Regions from separate parts of the Bartonella sp. B30(2025) genome, predicted to be linked through region 1. Evidence: predicted binding sites of a transcription regulator. Region 1 holds the regulator's gene; each other region holds the start of a gene.
What was found. The regulator LexA, encoded in region 1, represses DNA repair genes until DNA is damaged. The targets are predictions, from matches to a motif close to TGTTCNNNNTGTGTTCNG.
Positions count from the first base shown of each region.

Region 2: ssb (single-stranded DNA-binding protein) is a predicted target of LexA. The motif match lies at 1,439-1,456, and genes of this name have one in related genera.
Region 3: ruvC (crossover junction endodeoxyribonuclease RuvC) is a predicted target of LexA. The motif match lies at 1,366-1,383, and genes of this name have one in related genera.

Region 1 covers NZ_CP200034.1:586,695-591,390, reverse strand. The annotation lists gene rpsD (30S ribosomal protein S4) at 1-227, shown strand, start outside; gene ttcA (tRNA 2-thiocytidine(32) synthetase TtcA) at 543-1,391, shown strand; gene lexA (transcriptional repressor LexA) at 1,624-2,337, opposite strand; tRNA gene V4P55_RS02440 (tRNA-Lys) at 2,894-2,969, shown strand.
Region 2 covers NZ_CP200034.1:783,485-788,180, reverse strand. The annotation lists gene V4P55_RS03405 (hypothetical protein) at 1-293, shown strand, start outside; gene V4P55_RS03400 (hypothetical protein) at 457-810, shown strand; gene V4P55_RS03395 (hypothetical protein) at 822-1,310, shown strand; gene ssb (single-stranded DNA-binding protein) at 1,486-1,923, shown strand; gene V4P55_RS03385 (hypothetical protein) at 1,934-2,521, shown strand; gene V4P55_RS03380 (hypothetical protein) at 3,092-3,616, opposite strand; gene V4P55_RS03375 (hypothetical protein) at 4,452-4,696, shown strand, end outside.
Region 3 covers NZ_CP200034.1:1,166,809-1,171,504, forward strand. The annotation lists gene ruvB (Holliday junction branch migration DNA helicase RuvB) at 1-184, opposite strand, end outside; gene ruvA (Holliday junction branch migration protein RuvA) at 187-819, opposite strand; gene ruvC (crossover junction endodeoxyribonuclease RuvC) at 816-1,325, opposite strand; gene V4P55_RS04940 (DUF1465 family protein) at 1,494-2,018, opposite strand; gene V4P55_RS04945 (thiamine phosphate synthase) at 3,380-4,051, shown strand; gene V4P55_RS04950 (tetratricopeptide repeat protein) at 4,048-4,696, shown strand, end outside.

The DNA.
Region 1 (4,696 bases):
AGTCATATCGCTGTAAACCAGGTGATGTTATTGAAGTTCGTGAAAAATCAAAAAAGCTCGTTTTAGTTTTGGAGTCTGTGCAGCTAGTAGAACGGGATGTGCCTGATTATATCGATGCAGATCATAATCAAATGAAAGCAACATTTACTCGAGTTCCTGCTTTTACAGATGTTCCTTATGCCGTGCAAATGGAACCAAACCTGGTTGTTGAGTTTTATTCTCGTTAAACTTTTTGTGGGGAGAGTATTGCTCTCTCCCTATCTTTCTATATGTCTAAAAACATATACTATTTCGTTTTTGTTGAATCTGACAACGATATTCAGGGATAGGGTAGGTTGTCTGTTTTGTGCTGTATAAGCGCACAAGCATAACAGTGTAGTTATTGTTGTTTTTTTATTTTATTTAGATTTACGGCTTTAATAAGTATCAATTAAAGTTGCTTTATACCTGTATAGGTTTATGCTCATTTTACAGAAAACTTATTATATTGTATAAGTTTAATTTATAATATCATAGAATTTTTTTCAGCTAAGTACTAAAAAATGAAAGAAAATAGAGATAAAGCTGTTTCTTTTGTAGAAGAAATTGATGAATGTCATCCAATATTTCGAAGTGCGCCTTCTACTGTTGAATTTAATAAATTACGTAAACGGCTTTTGCGTCATGTGCGACAAGCATTTGATGATTTTTCTATGCTTACTACGGGAAAAAAATGGCTGGTTGCTTTGTCAGGTGGAAAAGATTCCTATAGTCTACTTGCATTTCTTTTAGATTTAAAGTGGCGTGGACTTTTGCCTGTTGAGATTTTGGCCTGTAATCTTGATCAAGGACAGCCAGAGTTTCCAAAACATATTCTTCCAGATTTTTTAAGTTCTTATCAAATTCCATACCGCATTGAATATCAGGATACTTATTCAATTGTTACAGATAAATTAAAGCACACACAGACATATTGCTCACTTTGTTCGCGATTGCGACGTGGCAATTTATATCGTATCGCACGTGAAGAAGGATGTTCTGCATTAGTTCTTGGACATCATCGCGATGATGTCTTAGAAACGTTCTTTATGAATTTATTTCATGGTGGACGATTAGCAGCTATGCCTGGGAAACTCATCAATGATGAAGGCGATCTTTTTGTTTTACGTCCTCTTGTTTATGCCGCTGAGGAGGATATACAAAAATTTTCTCAAGCAATGCAGTTCCCCATTATTCCTTGCAATCTTTGTGGTAGCCAAGATGGTTTGCAACGTAATGCGATGAAAAAAATGCTAAAAGATATAGAAAAAAGAATGCCAGGACGCAAGGATACTATGATTCGTGCTTTAACAAATGTGCGCCCAAGTCATTTACTTGATAAAAAAATTTTTAATTTTAAAAATTTTGTATAGATATTAAGTATTAATAAAAGTAAATTCAAGTTATTCATTATAATTTATAATTACTATACTATAAAATTTATTTTTTTTATTTGTATAAATACTTTTTATCTTTTTACATCTACAGAATAATTTTTTATAGTAATTATTTAACTTTTTTAAATAACTTATTGAATCATATAAATAAAAATATTAAATAATATTTTTCTATATGTATAAAGCATACTAAAAAGGTATTTTGTTTTTAATATTTTCGAATAAGCCCTATAAGTTTACCTTGTATATGTACTCGCTCAGGCTCATATATGCGTGTTTCATAGTAAGGATTTGCAGATTCTAATGCAATAAATGTCCCTTTGCGTTGATATCTCTTTAAAGCTGCTTCCTCCTTATCAACGAACGCAACAACAATTTCGCCTGATGTTGCTATGTTTTGGCGTTTAATAATTATAGTATCTTTATTAAAAATACCTGCTTCATTCATAGAATCATCTTTGACTTGTAAAGCATAGTGTTCACCATATCCAAGCATCTCTTGTGGCAAACAAAGTGTATTTATTTGTCGCAACATAGCGGAAACGGGTACCCAAGTAGCAATACATCCCATAATAGGAATAGTAACATGCTTTTTATCTTTTTCATAAAAGTTACCAAGATTAGTAACATTTTTGAACATTTTTCTTTTATTTTTTTCTATTGTATTAGGAAAAATTTCACGAGCTGAAGGGAGATTAAATGCTATCTTGTCAGGGAATCGAATAATTTCTATTGCGCGGGCCCGATTGGGTAAACGTCGTATAAACCCCCGTTCTTCTAATGCAATAATAAGCTTATGAATGCCAGATTTGGAAGCGAGTTCCAATGCTGTTCTCATTTCATCAAAAGAAGGAGAAACACCGGTTTTTTTTATATGATTGTGAATGAATAAAAGTAACTCATATTGTTTATATGTTAACATTCAACATTCCAATAGAAATTATGATATAACAAATAAAAAATACACATAACTATTCTTTATTTGTTATATAAATTTTCGTGAATTAAATAAAAACTATACGTTTTATTTTAAACTAAAATAATAAAAGGGAGACTCTATATTTTAAAATAATGAATCATGACTTAATTTTATTTTAAAAAAAATATCAAAAAATAAAACGATTAATTCATAATTTTATCACATAAGAATTGTTTTCCAAAATGAAATAAGCGGCGCTCTCGTTTTACAACGCAAAAAATGAGAATTCAGGTATTTATTTTATTCAAGTTGATAACATTTATATAATTTCAGGATATTTTTAATGCTTTTGAATGTTGCTACTTTTATTAATTTTGAAAAAATAGAATTTTGTATATGCGCGAATAATGAGAGAAAAAAATCAAAAAAAAATATTAATAATTGGGATAAAGAAATTTTTTTTAAAAAAAGAGAAATATTTTTTCTAAAAGGTGTTGACCAAATGAAGAGTCGACCGTATGTTCCGTTTACTTTCTTTAAACAATGTAGATTTGTTTGAGAGCGCGTAGCTCAGTTGGTAGAGCAACTGACTTTTAATCAGTAGGTCCAGGGTTCGAATCCCTGCGCGCTCACCACTTAAAAAAATAAATGGGTCATGCAGAAGTTCGAGACCCGAGATTTTTTTCTCAAGTTATTCTTTCTCTTATCATTATTTTTTGTAGAGGAGGTTTATCTTATCTTTAATTTTACAGAAAAATTTAGATTGTGAGACTCTCAACTTCTGCATTGGCAGTATGTATTTTACTGTTTTTTGTGTCAGCTACTTTACAAAATGAGGTTATAGATTTTCTTTGACGAGTTTATTTCTACTTGTTTACAAATGTAATGTTTTATTACTAATAGGAATCATTTCCAGGATTTTTGTAAGGAGAGTAGAATCGTAAAAAATCTATTTTAGGTTTCTTTTTTATTGTATGATCTGTCATATATTTCCAGCTAATATTAATCGCATCCACATTATTACATCGCAAGCTTATTTATAAAACAAAGTCTCTGAATACTGATATTGATTTTAAGAAAAGATAATAACGAGACAAGTTTACATGTTTTTTAATTTTTAAGATTCGTTTTGCTAGTGAATTTTTGGAATCATTTTTATTTGTTTCATATCAAGAATATATGCAAATGGAGCTTGTTAATTTCTTATTTGTATATATTCTTTATTAGCATCAGTTATTGAGAGAAGATATTCCGCAAATACCTCCACAAAAAATGGATGTTTCAGTAGGAGTGAAAGTTGTAATCATCGCACAAGTATGGGGGGCTCCCTAATATATTTTATCAGAGCTACGCCATCAGAATATGGTGGAGATCGCAAAAGCTTATTAAATATTATCGCCCAATGTTAAACAAATAGATACAGACACAGTCTCGATAAAAAACTGAACGCATTATTGCAAATTTTCTAGATTTGCACTTGAGAAAAATTCTTTCGACCGTTACCCAAAAGTCATAGTTATATATTTAAAGCAGCAAAACATTTCAATTTGGATTCTATAGCACATTCTGCATTTCGCAATAATGTTATTTAAATTTGTTTACAAAAACAGCAATGCACTTCTATTTTTTGTTGTCAAAGTAACTAATTATCGTATGACAGTGCTTGTTTTTATCAAAACTTATCAAAAATAGGCAAAGTGTATGAAGGATTTGTTTTTTTTATAAGATATTCGAAAAACAGCAACGTAGTGGTATAGTTTTAAATGCTTTTTTGGTCTTATTGTTGTGCCAGATTGTATTTACTTAGTAGATGATAGATTATTGTGCAATCTATGATACAAGAAAGACGAGAGAATCTTATATAGTACCTCACATACCCAATGCTCCAGGAGATATTATATTTTACTGCTGGAGCACATGAGAATGGAGGCATTAAGTATAACATATTTGTTACAGCTCTGGTAGTTACTTATATTAGTGCAGGGTTAATTATGATGCTGAATTGATCATAATATATTCATGCAATTTTTTTCATCTTTATCTTATTTTTTAAGAGAAGATAGAAATTTGTATTTTGATAAAATAAAGATATTATTTGATTTTACATAGATAATAAAATTTGATGACCTGAAGTTCTTAATGAGTATTTATAAAGACAGTAATAAAATATGCTTCTATTTATGATATTACAATGTTGATGGATACATGGTGCAGAACAACCATTATTATCAAGTTTGATTTGTTTTTATAAGAGAATATGTTTGATGAGCCTCTACTATTTCAGCAGATCATTGGGGAATAGAAGGGTTATTTAAAGAAAAATTATTATGATGATTAAGGTAATTCTATCGTAAAATCTTCT
Region 2 (4,696 bases), 200 kb from region 1:
TAGCACTGACCTATGGAATGGTTCTCGAAAATGTTTCGGCATGGTCATTGATGAAAACGGTTAAGCGAATTTTGTGTGATGAAATAGATGGTTTATCCGATACGTTTTTCCCAAGTACTCGCGAGCTTGTGAGACTGTGTCGTGATTTGGAAGCCAGCCTTTTAACCAGAGCGAGTGTTGTTCGCAAAGCTGTTTTGAATACACGTAAAAAGACGATGAAAGAAAAAATAGCGAGAGAGCATTCCCGACCATTTACGCTTGTTCAGGAGCAAGAAGGAAAAATAACAAACTAGTAAAAGTGTTGATCGTTTTGTATTAGGCATACGTTTAAATCAATAAAAAGGCACCATACAGAGCGATTAAAGAATTTTTTGATCATATGCATTAAAATAAAAATGGCTATTTGTGGTCAAATTTGTGGCAAATAAGCCTATCGATAAAATTAAGGATTAAAGCATGGAAATCTTAAAACATCTGTTCTCAACAAAACGTAAACAGCCAATACAAAAAAAGTTTGTTGCAACAGCTATTGGCCATGCACCTTGGGGGCTTGGTTGTGCTGAATATTTTTATAACCTTTATGAGTATGAAGATGGAGCCAGAGAATATGAGGAGTTTGAAGGCTGCAAACACTATGAAACGCTAGAAGGAGCGAATTTCAGTACTGAAGCGCAAGTAAAAGCGTGGTTTTATGGGAGTGCACTGCCCAAAGCTGTTCTTAACTATGAGCCACTCATAGATGAGATTAACAAAGATATCAAAAAGTTATCGGAAACTATTAAAAAATTATCGAAATCTGCTGAGAAATAAACATGTTTACAATGAAGAAAACAACAATTTTATTATATGGCATCGGGTTTATAGCACTTATAGCTTTGTCTTTTTTGGAAATAGAAAAAAACACTGACTTTATTCAAGGCGTTTTAACATTTGCATCTATCTTTTTAGTAATAGTAACAATCCTTTGTGCAATCTTATGTAATTCTAAACTTCCGTCAAAATTACATTTTGATCCAGAGTACCAATATGAAAATACAACATCTTGGAATATCATAACATCTGATTTGCATTTATATATGCATCAACTTTTTCGTTTAATTGTTTTGGCGCTTGTGACATTAATTTTTTCATACAGTCCTAAGACAGATATTTCTTTTCTCTCTGCTTTTGGGGATGAAGCCCACTTTTCAGCAAATACTCTTCTTTGGCATATTTTGTTGGTTTTTGTCGTTTATGTTATGGCTCGTACATATAGATTAATAGATAAGCTTATTAATTTATTACGGTCATGCGCTCTGGATTCTGCATAAAATTTCTCATTTGATCCACCATGCGTTTGTAGCAGTCAAGTACTATCAATGAGCGCTGTAAAATATAATTTTATATATTAATAATTTATAATATCACTTTGAAAACATTAGAAAAATATAAGAATTTATGTTAAAATAATGTTCGTAAAAACGTAAATTTAATGGATATGAAAATATGCTCAATAAAGTGACGTTAATAGGGTATCTTGGTGCTGATCCTGAAAGTAAAACAATGCCTTCTGGTGTTGAAGTGGTCAATTTTAGGATAGCAACTTCCGATAGCTACAAAGATAAAAACACCAATCAAAAAATAGAGAAAACGGAATGGCATTCCGTGGCGGTTTTTAATCCCCACATTGCAAAGATTGCCCTTCAATATCTTAAAAAAGGCAGTAAGGTCTATATCGAAGGGCGATTACAAACACGTAAATGGCAAGATAACAAAAGTATTGAGCGTTACACGACAGAAGTGATTGTACCGCAGTTTAAAGGTGAATTGTATTTGCTTGATGCAAAGAAAGAGAGCGATACCTATGTCACTGCTCAAAGTTATGCAGTTGCTTCAGGTGCTGCTGATTATAAAACATCTGTTAATGACGACATTCCGTTTTGATTGAAAAAATATGGCAAAAAGAAAAAAACGAGCAAAACGTGGACGACCACGGATTGAGGGACGTATGAGAGAAAAAAACGGACGTATTTCACGTGCAAAAAGACCACGTGAAGCTATTGATAAATTAACAATTGCAATGCGTGCTAAGCACTTTGGGTTAACTGTAGAAGAAGCAAAAAATCCACTTTCTGGCACTTATATCGGGAGACTGTGTTTGCTCGGATATAGACAAGACCCATCAGGCATTAGCCAAGACCAGTATGATGCTGCACAGAAGTATCTTGAAGTTAGAAATGATTACCTGTGTGCAAAAGGTTTGCCGAGCGGCTATTATGACGATTTTATTCCATTGTCAGATGAGGAAGCACAAGAACGGTGGATTCAAAAAGCAACCGATCGCTATGAAGATATGAAGGAAGCTATAAAAGAAGCACAAGATTTGTATCACCAACATAATTTTTATGCTGCACTGCAATGTCTTGTTATCGAAGATCAATCATTGTCGTATCTTGTACATTCACTGCGTATTATTCTTAATGTGCTTCATAAATATTTTGCGCAAAGCCGTAAAGTATACAAATCTCAAGCAGCATCCTGAATATCAATGGTAACTTCTTTTCCAAGAGCAAGAAGAGTAAATGCGAAGACATCTAATTTTATTGCATGGTTTAAACCTAATAATCAGTTAATTTGTATTAGATGGGGTTAAAAAAAATGCGTAAGATTAGCTTTGCAGGAAATTCTTTGGGTCGTAAATTATGCGTTGCAATAGCAAACTTGCCTTTAGAGAATTTCTCTTAAATTATAATTCATTTTATTATTAAAATTTAAAGCATTGAGCGTCGATACAATAATATATTTTCCATAACAAAAAACACTTCTTTTTAGAATCACTGTTTCAACGAAATTTCACTTGATATTCTGTATTATCGCTATGTTTTCCTAAAATAGAGGTTCAGTAAATTTTATGCGCCTACTTTTACGTATCCTTCACAAAATAGCTGTATTTTTTGATAAAGGATACGTTAAACTTATAAGAATAAGGGTTATCAATTTTCGGTATTTTTATGGAAATACAGTTAATTGATAACAGACATAGTTAAAACCAGACAGCTTTTGAGGCTGTCGTAGTATAAATTTTAGGACTAAGAAAAAATAAGATTAAATTTTACATACCAAATAATAAACATAAGTTATATTCAAAAGCATACTCTTGCATAAATTGATAAGTTGCTGTGTTTGCGATTTCGATATTCTCAGCTGTTTTCACCATGATTGTTGAGTAGGTGCCACGAGATGAAATACTATGTCCACTTTTATTATGCATTAATGTTGTCTCTAATGTAATTTCTTCGGTAGAATATTGGACAAGTGGATTGTATACGAAGAATCCGTGTTTTGAGATCAACGGCATGACCTCTTTTAATATACCATCTTTGAGATAGTGATATCCTCTGCCTGTGAATGTTGGCTGAGGTTCTCTGGTAAATTCTGGCAATTCATTTTTTAATTCATTAAGTGAATTTATAAATGTAACATGCAAACAATGTTTTCGTTGTATATTGTGGTAATCTACTGCTATTTTTAGCGCTCCTAAAGTACTAGCATTGTCTTCAAATCCTTTTTTTAAAGTTTCTTCTACGATAAAAGGCAGTGTCAATTCGTCATGTATTGCATTTATAGTATTATTCATGGGGAGTTCTTTCTTATTTTAAAATTGCAGCTTTCAAATTTCAATTTTTGCGTTATTATCAATAAATTTAATAATTATCAATTTAATAATAATGATATATAATTTGAAGAAAATTTTTGTAATTTTTTATGAAAAAGGGTGCGTTTTTCACTGTGCTCATTTCGATTTCATTCGAACTCATATTCAAGCTCATATCATCTTGCTTTTGGAAATCGTTTAGGGATTCAGTTTGCTTACATTTTTACGCGTTTAGTGTCTGCTTCAACAATCTGTATTTCATTGCAGCTTACGAGTATGTACTTAACTATTGTTTGTGCTAATTCATAAGAAAACAAAATAAAAAATAATAAAAAAAGACTCTGTAAAAACTTAATAATTATTTTTAATAATATTAATTTTATGTAAAATAATATTTAAATTTTTATTATTTTTTAGTATTTTAAAATGATTCATATTTTATCAAAAAATCAATTTTGAATGCTTTACTATGCTAACATATATTTTTTGTTGTGGATGAAGTTTAAGAATGGTATCTACAAATTTTAGTTTTTTAACACTGAAAAATTAGATAAAAAATAAAAAAAATACAATATTTAGATTTTTTTGTTGACATGGTGTAAAAAATCGTATTTAATGACATGTGCGGTACTAGTTTTGTTGTGTCCAGATTTTAGATTTTCCCTTAAAAATTTAGAAAAATATTAAGCCTTTAATGTGGCTAGAGAGCCTGGTTTTCTTAGGAAAACGGGCTGTTTTTTGTTTCAAGCAACAAAAGCGAATAAATGACCAGTTATGTCATTAAATGTCATTAAATAATTCATCAAAAGGAGTGGCTATGAAAGTAGTAATCACTAAACCAATGTGTGTGTTGGGTGACAATAAAAGTATTGTTCGTTTTGAGCCTTCGGTTTTAGATAATCCATTCGTTGAGGTTTCTCATGCAGTTTATGCTCGTCTTAAACGGGCTAATGCTGCAAGGCTTTATCAAGAGGATGAATGTGTAGCTTCTGGTAAAGAACAACAGTTTGATGAGCAAAAAGAGAATACAAATATAAGCGAACAAGAAGCTTCAGAAACAGC
Region 3 (4,696 bases), 580 kb from region 1:
CAAATAAAACATGATCGAGCGCTTCTCGGCGTGTTTTTGCGGCTTCAATGAAGATTTTTAAATTTGCACGCGCCGCTTCCTGACCAATAAAGTCATCAAGCACTTGTGGTCTTAAGGAGCGATCTGGATCATTAGGAAGGGGAATACTACTCAAAAGGCGTTGTTCTTCATCATCTTTATGCATTTTTACCTTGAACTCACTGGAGGGGAAAGCAATTTAAGGCTATTACGAATAAGCAGTGCAGAGGAAACCGTTTCTTCCTCTTCCAAATCCTTCATCGCTAAACCAAGAGCTTGGGCTGCTTGATCGCGCTCAAATCCAAGATTGATCAAAGCTGCGAGTGCATCATCAATGGGCTGATTATTTTGTGTTGCCAGTGATGAGGAAGAAATGGAATGAACCGCATCACCATGAAAGGATGGCGCTTTACTTTTGAGCTCTCTCACAATTCTTTCTCCAACTTTTTTGCCAACACCTGGAGCACGGCTAATCATAGCAACATCGCTTAATGCAATTGCTTGCGTCAACTCATTTGGTGATAAGATTCCTAAGATTGCTAAAGAAACTTTCGCCCCAACACCTGGTACATTTTGCAAAAGACAAAACCATTCTTGTTCTATTTTCTCTGCAAAACCAAAAAGACGGATCGCGTCTTCACGAACGTGCGTTTCAATAAATAAACTTAAACTTTCTCCAAGAGCGGGTAATGAACAACGCAACCGATGTGAAATAAAAACAATATAACCAACACCGTGAACATTCAGGATGATATGATCATCAAAGATGTGTTCAAGGTTTCCTTTTAGTTTGCCAATCATGCCAAAACACCTGCACGAGATTGTAGGTTAGTGCGGTGCGCAGAATGACAAAGAGCAAGTGCAAGCGCATCCGCTGCATCGTTGCTGTCAAATTGCGCACGTGGAAGAAGAACTTTCACCATCATGTGAATTTGTTCCTTATCTCCATGACCAACACCAATAACCGATTTTTTTACTTTATTAGGAGCATACTCAAAAACAGGTAGACTTGCCTGCGCTGGAACAAGAAGCGCAATAGCACGTGCTTGACCAAGTTTTAAAGTCGCCGTCGCATCTTTATTAACGAAAACATGCTCCACAGACGCCTCATGAGGCATGAATTCATGCAAAATACCTGAAAGCCCATCATAAAGTTGGCACAGTCTGGAAGCAAGATCACATCGCACGTTAGAAGTAATAGTACCTGCTGCAACGAACTGAAGACGATTGCCAGAGAGATCGATCACGCCCCACCCCGTTCGCCTGAGTCCAGGATCAATACCTATAATACGAATCGTCTCTGCCATGAGCTAAGTTTATGTTATTTTTTTATATTTGAACAGATATTGGAAAACAAATAAAACAAGAAGAATATAGTCATAAAACATCATAAAAGGCATGCCAAAATTCACTTTGCTAAAACAAAATAGCATATAGAAAAGCAAAAAATAAAAAAAAGCGAAAGACAAAATTTTCTAAGAATGCTGAAAAGCTGTTTTAAGTAACTCGATTTGTTTATTCACTGGATTAGTATCTTCCAAATCATAGCAAGAGCCGTGCTCTTTATTGTAATTCATATATTGCATTCGTTTTTCTAAGCGAAGTGAACGTGTAACAAAATAGCGAAAGATCTCTGGCAATTCTTGCCAATGTACAGTTTCTAATTTTAAGGTTGGTGTATGAAGTGATACTTTTGCGATTTCTTTTTGTATTTGCTCTGGTGACATTTCTCCTTCACGCTCTGCGCGAAAAAGAAGAAGCTGAGAAGCTATTTGCATAAGTCGTGTACTTAAGTACATTGCTTCTTTTGCATAAATTGCAGAAGCTTCTGCAGAAAGCGTGCGCGCAGCTAATTTTCCGTCTGAATCAATATAAGATGCTGTTTCTTCAATCAGACTCATGGTTTCTTCATAAAGACGATTGAAAGCATTTTCAAAAGCACCGTGCTCAATCATGACAATGGGTTTATCTTTATCATAAGGGCGTTCATGTGCACTCACGCTTTTATACTCCAATACTCGCACGAAAACGATAATACTTACTCAACGTACAAAAAAGAAAAAGGTTTCTTTATCTTTTTAAATTAAGTACCTCTTTCAAAACTCTCATTCAATGCGCTTTTTGCATTAGGGTTAACAGGCAATGACACTATAGACCCACCTGTTTTTTTAAGAAAACCGATAAAATTGACAGTTTTCACAAAAATAAATGACAATAAACAACACCAAATTGCGTAACAACACCGCTCATTCTTTGAATATAATATCGAAAAAAAACACTTTAGTCATCAATGTTTTTTTAACTTATCTAAACATCACAAAAACAGAGCGCATCATAAATGTCCGTAAATTATATCTTCTCCCTAAAGTTTTTAAAGATTTTTGCAGTAAAAAGCGACACCTCTCGTTTAAGCTTTAGATAAAAAGACATCTAAAGAAATTAATGCAAAAATATGGAATAAACCAGGCAGACTTGAAAAAGTTTTATTATTAAGTAATAAGAAGTGGAGAAAGCCTTTGAAACCAATCCGAACACCTCACCAATTTCAATCCTCCCATCATAATAACAGTGTAAATCAAAGATATTCTCTTCACCCCACAATCACAAAAGATTGAAGAAAGATTTTTTTCTTGCTTAAGATATGAAGAAATCTGTTAACTGATAACAAAAAAATTGCCATGAGCAAGAATTCAAAAAATACTTCTCTCGTAAGAAACCAGAAGAGAAAACTTAAAAATCTACCTACAAGATAAAGCATAAAGAAGGACAAAAGCAGCCATTTTTACTGCTTGCACAAAAATAAAAAGCAAAAATAACCAAAACACTATGACGTGAAAAAACAAAGTTATAACCGTATTGAAGCTCAAAGTCTTCAGGTATTAAAAAGATTAAATGACAATCATGCTACATTTATTGATTCATTTTCTATAAGCCACAATACAAAACTTCTTCTGTAAAGTGAGGTATAAAGTTACGAATGCAATAAAAAGATATACTCCGTAAAGCTGTACAACCCTTTGCCAAAATTGACACACAATAAAAGAAGAAATTCCCGATATCGACAAACATGAAAGTGGAGCTCAACAGAAATACCTGAAACAAAAACTTCTATTAAATCAAAAAACAACAATTTTTATGTGTTGTATACTCTCAGAATATGATTGGTGAAAACCATCTATAAAGCTAAAAAAATGAAAAATATCAATGAACATATCGCAACAAGAAAGCTTCATGTCATGAAAAACAAACCACCGTATCTTTGTGAATTGCTTCCTATGCGTTAAAAGGAAAAAACCTGTTTTTACAAAGAACGCCTAGATTTTAGGGTAAGTTTTTATTTTTATAGAATCAAGGATTTTATATGACAAAGCAAAAGAATAAGCAAACTGCATCTTATTTTTTCCCTCAATTGGTTTTAACATCAGATGTTCGGCGTACCTTAGACGCTATCTTTTTACGCGAAATTATGCAAACAGAGTCTTTTGTAAGTGTTATCCTCTATGATTCCCAAAGGGACGAGATTTTTTTACAAAAACAAGCACAAACTTACGCAGAAGATATTCAAAATAATGGTGCTGCGCTTCTTATCGCTAACGACAGCCGGATCGCTGGACGGATAAAAGCTGATGGCTTACATCTAGAAGGAGATCTTGATGCTCTTAAAACTGAAAACCAGAAAAAAGAACAAAAAATAAGAGGTTTTGGTAATTTACGCGATCGCCATGGCGCCATGGTTGCTGCAGAAACGGGTGTTGATTATTTGTTTTTTGGAAAATTAGGTGCTGATAAAAAACCAGATGCACATCCCCGAAATATCCAATTAGCGCAGTGGTGGGCGGAAATTATGGAAATCCCTGCGGTTCTTCAAGCGGGAAGTGATTTTTCCACCTTTGATGAAGTTTTGAAAACCGGGTGCGAATTTATTGCTATTGAAGAAATCCTTTTTTCAAACAATAATCCTTTTGCTGTACTTAATATGGTGAAAGAAAAATGTCAAAATTTCCCCTTATCCGTGGAGAAGGTGCATTTATGATAAAGAAAAGTGTTGATCTGCTTATCCTAGCAATTGTTTGGCTTGCAGTCTTTATTGCAAATTCTATGGGAAACTCCAAAGAGGATTCAGACTTTGAACATTCTTTCAATACTATTCAAGAGCCTTCAAGCAATAATGAAGAACCGTTTAAACCCTTGAAAGCTGGACAATATGATCAAGCCTATGATTATTATATCCAAGGTTACTATTTAAAAGCTTTTCGTGAAGCCTTAAGACGTGCTGAAAAAAATGACCCAATCGCACAAACATTAGTTGCTCGGCTTTATATGGAAGGAAATGCTGTGCCAATGGATGGCGCACGTGCAGCTTTATGGTTTGGGCGTGCAGCAAAACAAGGCGAGCCACAAGCACAATTACGTTATGGTCTTATGTTATTTGATGGTCATTTTATTGCACAAAATAGACAGCTTAGTGAAGAATTTATTTTCAAATCTGTCCAAGCTGGTGTGAAAGAAGCTTATTTTTATTATGGGCAATTAATTCTTTATAAAGCTTCGCGCGAAAAAGAAGTTTTAGCAGGTGTCTCTGTACCAAGCCGCGACAACAAAGCGGTAGAGCAAGCATTAAAATGGTTTTTAAAAGGTGCAGCTCTTGGGGAGCCTGAAGCCGCTTTTGCTGCTGCAA